3 regions of the Mesorhizobium sp. M0317 genome follow, and region 3 is predicted to be linked to each of the others. Evidence: riboswitches for the same ligand, from Rfam matches in the RefSeq annotation. Region 3 holds a riboswitch; each other region holds the start of a gene.
The links. Region 3 has a riboswitch for thiamine pyrophosphate ahead of thiC (phosphomethylpyrimidine synthase ThiC). Riboswitches for the same ligand answer to the same signal wherever they lie in the genome.
Positions count from the first base shown of each region.

Region 1: another riboswitch for thiamine pyrophosphate. It lies ahead of thiB (thiamine ABC transporter substrate binding subunit); the one in region 3 lies ahead of thiC (phosphomethylpyrimidine synthase ThiC).
Region 2: another riboswitch for thiamine pyrophosphate. It lies ahead of NKI88_RS11950 (YkoF family thiamine/hydroxymethylpyrimidine-binding protein); the one in region 3 lies ahead of thiC (phosphomethylpyrimidine synthase ThiC).

Region 1 is NZ_JAMYRV010000053.1:2,998-5,258, forward strand. Features, by position in the region: gene NKI88_RS27475 (ABC-F family ATP-binding cassette domain-containing protein) at 1-55, opposite strand, end outside; gene NKI88_RS27480 (thiamine diphosphokinase) at 57-716, opposite strand; TPP riboswitch at 879-993, shown strand; gene thiB (thiamine ABC transporter substrate binding subunit) at 1,037-2,044, shown strand.
Region 2 is NZ_JAMYRV010000012.1:112,309-114,569, forward strand. Features, by position in the region: gene NKI88_RS11945 (ABC transporter permease) at 1-36, opposite strand, end outside; gene NKI88_RS11950 (YkoF family thiamine/hydroxymethylpyrimidine-binding protein) at 292-900, opposite strand; TPP riboswitch at 891-1,003, opposite strand; partial or broken gene NKI88_RS11955 (GSU2403 family nucleotidyltransferase fold protein) at 1,214-1,603, shown strand; gene NKI88_RS11960 (hypothetical protein) at 1,869-2,120, shown strand.
Region 3 is NZ_JAMYRV010000054.1:40,114-42,374, forward strand. Features, by position in the region: gene pmtA (phospholipid N-methyltransferase PmtA) at 65-661, shown strand; TPP riboswitch at 844-960, shown strand; gene thiC (phosphomethylpyrimidine synthase ThiC) at 1,064-2,261, shown strand, end outside.

The DNA of each region.
Region 1 (2,261 bases), on a different contig from region 3:
GCGTGCCGCCAAAGGTCAGTCTTATGCCGTCGAGGTTGAGAAGGGGCGGGGCCATGTCAGCTTTCAGGCAAGGGGTAGGGGTGGGCGAGCAGCAGCGCGCGGCCATGGCCGAGCGCTATTTCGAGGCCTCCCCCGGTCGTGTTGGACTTGACCTCGTTCGAGATGGTCAGCGACGAGCCGAACACGACCTCGACATGGTCGAGCGGCCACTTCGCGCCGGACACGGTGAGGCCCGAAAGATCGGAAAAGCCGAGCACCGAAAACAGCGTTCCGTCGGCATAGTCGAAGCCGGCCTTGCCAGGCAGCAGAGGGGCGCCTTCCTGCGCTCCGCTGGTCAACAGCACTTTTGTCCCGGCCTCGGCCAGCCGCAGGCTGAGCGCCAGATGGAGGAAGGCGTGGTCGGCGCGCTTGCCGCCGAAAGCGCCGGCCAGCACCAGGCTGGTGGCGCCGCGTTCCAATGCCGCCGCGATCGCCAGTTCGCCATCGGTCTTGTCCTTTTCGGGAGGAAACACCTCCCGCGGCACGGCGGCGAGATCGGCAGGCAGGTCCGCCGGCACGGAATCGAAATCGCCGACCCACAGCTCCGGCATCAGGCCGAGCAGGCGGGCATGATCGATGCCGGCGTCGGCGGCGATGACGCGCGTGCCCGCGACCTGGCGGTCGAGCCGCGGCGTGCGGACGAGATCGCCGCCAAGCAGGATGGTGAATGTGCTCATATCCGCTGGCCCTTACCAGCCCCGCCGACGAAACGGAAGGCCGATCGGCACCGTCACTCTTTGTTGGAGCATGATCTTTTTCCGGAAACGGATTCCACTTTCCGGGATCATGCTCGGGCAAACTTCCACTTGCGTGGCACCTTGGCCGGGCCTATGTGTCGAAACGCTCTAACGGGGTGCCGGACGCGATCTTCGCGGACCGGCTGAGAGGCAGTCTCGCCAACCCGCTGAACCTGATCCGGTTTGTACCGGCGGAGGGATTAGACGCTTCGGACAGCCCGACGCCTCAATTCCTTTCAACACGAATGAAGGAGGCGCCGATGCGCATGTTTTTGTCCCGTCTTGTCCCAGCGCTGGGGCTTGCTGTTTCGCTACTGGCAAGCTCTGCGTCCGCGCAGGAAAAACTCACGATCTATACCTATGAGAGTTTCACTGCCGACTGGGGTCCGGGCCCCCAGGTGAAGAAGGAATTCGAGGCCGAGTGCGGCTGCAGCGTCGACTTCGTCTCGGTGGCCGACGGCGTCGCGCTGCTCAACCGCGTCAAGCTCGAAGGTGCCTCGACCAAGGCCGATATCGTGCTTGGTCTCGACACCAACCTCACCGCGGAAGCCAAGGCTTCCGGCCTGTTTGTCCCACATGGCGCGGTGGCTGAAAACAACGTGCCGGGCGGCTGGAGCGACGACACTTTCGTGCCCTATGATTATGGTTATTTCGCCGTCGTCTACGACACCGAAAAGCTGAAGAGCCCACCGAAGAGCCTGAAGGAACTGGTCGAGGGCGATGCCGCCGACAAGATCGTCATCCAGGATCCGAGGACGTCGACGCCGGGCCTCGGCCTGCTGCTGTGGGTCAAGTCGGTCTATGGCGACAAGGCGCCGGAAGCCTGGGCGAAACTCAAGGGCAAAGTGCTGACGGTGACGCCGGGCTGGAGCGAGGCCTACGGCCTGTTCACCAAGGGCGAGGCGCCGATGGTGCTTTCCTATACGACGTCGCCGGCCTACCACATGGTGGCCGAGAACACCGGGCGCTACCAGGCGGCCTCGTTCGAGGAAGGCGAGTATCTGCAAATCGAGGTCGCCGGCATCACCACCACGGGCGCGAAGAATCCGCTGGCGGCGAAGTTCCTGGCCTTCATGACCGGGCCGAAATTCCAGGATGTCATTCCGGAGACCAACTGGATGTTCCCGGCCGGGAAAACCGACAAGCCGCTCAATCCGGCTTTTGATAGGCTGGTCAAGCCGGCGAAGACCTTGCTGTTCAGCCCGGAAGAGGTCGCGGCAAATCGCAAGGCCTGGGTGGATGAATGGCTGGCGGTGATGAGCAAGTAGGAATTCAGGATGGCGCTTGAACACCCCCCTCTGGCGTGCCGGCCATCTCCCCCGCAAGGGGGGAGATCAAGCGCTCAGAAGCTTTCGTCAACCTCCAACGCGGCGAGGATGGGGCGGGGAGCGAAGCTGCTAATCTCCCCCCTTGCGGGGGGCATGTCCGGCAGGACAGAGGGGGGTGGGCGGGAACTCGACCTCCATGAAATATTTCCGTCAGCAG
Region 2 (2,261 bases), on a different contig from region 3:
CCCCCCTCGAGGGGGAGATGTCGCCGAAGGCGACAGAGGGGGTCGTCTCGCATAGAGCGCCCACGCCTTGCCGATGCGAAAAGGACGTCGGCGCTCCACGCGCTGGGACCCCCTCTGGCCTGCCGGCCATCTCCTGCTCGAGGGGGGAGATTCGTGGGCATCGCGGTCTTCGCCAATCGCCAATGGCTCCCCTCCTCTCTGTGCTGAGGGGTCAGAGGCATCTCCTCCACGCAATAGGTCAGATAAACCAGCCACGGCAATATCCTCAAGGAACGACGCTTGAGCCGCGGCTCAGACGGCGCTCGGGCTGTTCGCCGAGATCGTGATGTCGAGGGTGACGTGGCCGGCGCCGGGGCCGAAGCGGCAGAAGGCCTCGTTGAGCGTGGCAAACACGGCACCGGCATCGCCACGCAATTTGGTGCAGAAGTTCTTTGAGCGCTCAAAGACGCCGGACTGTTTCAGGAAATCGATGCAGCCGTAGATCTCGTCCATATGGTCGCCCGTGCCCATAACGTAGAGCGAGAACTGCGCCGCCACCGGCTGGCCGGTCGACGGCGTGGCCTGGACAGCGCGGATCGCGGCGATCTTGCGCTCGTCCAGCGGAATGGCGGGGCCGCCGGTCTCGTCGGAGCGGCAGATCGGATCGTCGGGCTCGCCCGGACAGCCGCGCGAGACCGCCGCCGAAAGCACGCAGTGCTTGCCGCTTCTGGCCGCCGCGACGAACAGGTCGCGCATGGCGGGAAACAGCACCTCGGGCGGCCCGACCGTAAGGGTCGAGATGTCATCGGTTTCGATCCGCAGCCGGTCGCGCCACGGATCGAGCGCGCCGAGCGCGCCGAGGATGACGCCGACGAAATCGTCGGTCATGGGATAAAGGGAAATCTGTGCGCCTGAAAACATCGCCCGCCTCGCTCCGCTGGTATTATCCAGATCAGCTTTAGGGTCCGAAGGCTTGCCGCCCTCATCTCAGCCCCGACGATACGGAGCACCCCTGTGGATGGGCGGGTTAAAGCACCGTTCGCGGCATTGGGGAAGCCGTTTGTTGAGGCACTGCGGGAAAGTGTTTTGGGCCAGACGTGCCGGGCGCCCGGGCGTTAACAGACGACTCGTCAGTTCGTTGCGTTATAACGTTTCCACGAACTTCTTATAACTGCGTTGAAATTCAAGCTGATAAACGTAATTATAAGAAAATGGCAGAGACTCCGCGCAGCCCTTACGGTTTCTGGATTTCCTTATCCGCGACCCCATCCGGACTGTGCTCCTGCATCGCTCGGGCTTGCCTGTGCTGGTCCCCTCGCCCCAGCGCTACGCCATCCACAAGCTGATCGTCGCCTCGCGACGCGGGCCGAGCGCTGGCGCCAAGCGGGAGAAGGATCTCCATCAAGCGCGCCTGCTGACCCAAGCGCTCGAAGCCACGCGTCGCCAGGACGACCTTGCCTTCGCCTTCATGGAAGCGTGGGACAAGGGCGAAAACTGGCGCGAGACGATCCGGGGCGGCTTGAACCTGTTCGACGCCGCCACGAGGGAAAACAGTCACACCATCCTGGGGAAATCCCTCCGCGAAATTGGTGCGACTCCTGAAGGATTCACGATGCGGGATTAGCTGAAGCGACCGCTGCTATATTCATGTCCATCGTCCCAACCGTACGAAATTGGCTTGACGCTTATTCGTACATAAAGTACGATATCTCTTTTCGCAGAGAGGAATGTCCTTGAGCACAGCGAACCATGTTGCCTTCGCCGATCTCTCTCGGCCTTTGCTGTCACCCCCGTCGTTGCCGCCGCCTTTGTTGCCGCCGCCTTTATTGCCGCCCCCTTTGTTGCCCTTGTCATTCGATCAGTGCGAACGCCTCGCCGGGGCTTGGCGAATGGCCAGCCAAGACATCGCCGACGACATCCGCTTCATCCGCCAATATCTGAAAGTCGTTGCCGAGAAGGACGAGAGGCTGTCGACCGGCACCCTTGTTCACAGCCGCGCCTATGTCGAGGCCTGCGCCGGCTGGCTGCCACAGACCGTGACGCGCTATCTGCGCCACCTGCGCCAGATCACCGAATGCGAACTGGCCATGACAGCTGCCGGCATTCGCTTTGCGCTGTCGAGTTATGCCTGGGAGGCATGAGGGCGCCTGTCGCCAAACACAAGGAATTGCGCTGCCCGTCGCAGGCGCAATTCGTCAGGTTGAGAGGCTCGGGCGCGCCTGAACGGCGGGCGCCAAGGATGGCCCCGGCCAGCGAATTCCGGCCTTGCTTTATTTCGACTG
Region 3 (2,261 bases):
GATTGGCCAAAACGCGCTTTGCCAAATGATGACGTTGGGTAAGCGGCTGACGCAAGGAGAAGGTATGATTTTGCGACTGAAGGAGCGGCTCGGCAAAAGGTTTGAGGAAGAAGTCCAATTCTTCAAAGGCTGGCAGAAGGACAAGAAGGGCGTGGGAGCCCTTATTCCCACTTCGGTTTATGCGGCACGCCGGATGGCAAGCGTGGTGAACCCACGGTCAGGATTGCCGATTCTGGAGCTTGGCGCGGGAACCGGTGTCATCACAAAGGCGATCCTGGCCAGGGGAATCAAGCCGCGCCAGCTGGTTTCAGTCGAATATTCCAGGATTTTCTACGACGGCCTGGTGCAACGCTTCCCGAATGTGGACTTCAGATTGGGCGACGCATTTGCGCTGGACGAAGCGCTGGGTGAGCGCAAAGGTGAACAGTTCGATTGTGTTATAAGTGCAGTCCCGCTGTTGAGCTTTCCAATGCAACAGCGTGTCGCGCTGGTTGAGGATCTGCTTGCCCGTATTCCTGCCGGCCGGCCCGTGATTCAGATCACATACGGACCTCTGTCGCCGGTGATCAAGATGCCAGACCGTTACGTGGTTTCCCACTATGACTTCGTCGTCCGCAACATACCGCCGGCACAGCTCTGGACTTATCGTCGAGCAGTCTAGCCAAATCTGGACGGTTTTCCTTCTCTGAGGGTTCCGCTGAGTGGTGGCCTTGCACCCAAATAGGATGTGGAACAGAGCAGGGGCAGATGCCAGATTGCCAAGAAGACGACGCGGTCCTGGTTGATTTGACAGTGGCCGGGCCAAATGCGCTTGACAAAGCCGCGCCGGCCCGTTCAACCTGAGGCATTCACCAGGGGAGTCCCGGCAAGGGGCTGAGATACTGCTGGCTTTCGCGGCGCAGTGACCCGTTGAACCTGATCCAGTTCATACTGGCGTAGGGACGGTGCAAGCGCTCTGCGGGAGTTCACGCCCGAGGTCCTGTTTCGGCAGGTCCACAGAAGCGTCTTTTCATCCTTCCGGCACAGAACTGGGTCTCCAATGCATGAGCAAAGGAGCCTCAAGATGAATGCCCTCACCCCCGCCGTGTCGACAGGGCCGCTGGCTGCCTCACGGAAAATCCACAAGTCTGGCGTCCTCCATCCGCACATCAAGGTGCCGATGCGCGAAATCTCCGTCCACCCGACGGCCGGCGAGCCGCCCATCACCGTCTACGATCCGTCCGGCCCCTATACCGACCCGACTGTCGAAACCAGTATCGAAAAAGGCCTGGCCCGGCTTCGCCATGAATGGATTACGGCACGCGGCGATGTCGAAGCCTATGACGGCCGTCATGTCCAGCCGGAAGACAATGGATTTGCCACTGGCGAGCGCCTGACACCGGAATTTCCCATACGCAACCGGCCGCTCAGAGCTAAGGCCGGTAAGGCAGTGACCCAGATTGCCTATGCGCGCGCCGGCATCATCACGCCTGAAATGGAGTTCGTCGCCATCCGCGAGAATCTTGGCCGCGAGATGCTGCGCGGCCAGCTTGAGCGCGACGGCGAAGCCTTCGGCGCGGCGATTCCAGACTTCGTGACGCCGGAATTCGTGCGCGACGAGGTGGCTCGCGGACGGGCGATCATTCCCGCCAATATCAATCATCCCGAGAGTGAGCCGATGATCATCGGCCGTAATTTCCTGGTGAAGATCAACGCCAATATTGGCAACTCGGCGGTCACCTCGTCGATGGCCGAGGAAGTGGAAAAGATGGTCTGGGCCATCCGCTGGGGCGCCGACACGGTGATGGACCTCTCGACCGGCCGCAACATCCACAACATCCGCGAATGGATCGTGCGTAATGCGCCGGTGCCGATCGGCACGGTGCCGCTCTATCAGGCGCTCGAAAAGGTCGGCGGCATTGCCGAGAATCTGACCTGGGAGGTCTACCGCGACACGCTGATCGAACAGGCCGAACAGGGCGTCGACTATTTCACCATCCACGCCGGCGTGCGGCTGCATTACATCCCGCTGACCGTTGACCGGGTCACGGGCATCGTCTCGCGCGGCGGCTCGATCATGGCCAAATGGTGCCTGCACCATCACCGGGAGAGCTTCCTCTACGAGCATTTCGCCGAGATCTGCGACATCGCCAGAGCCTACGACGTCTCTTTCTCGCTCGGCGACGGCCTTCGTCCGGGCTCGATCGCCGATGCCAACGACGCGGCGCAGTTCGCCGAGCTGGAAACGCTTGGCGAGCTGACGCAGATCGCCTGGGCGAAGG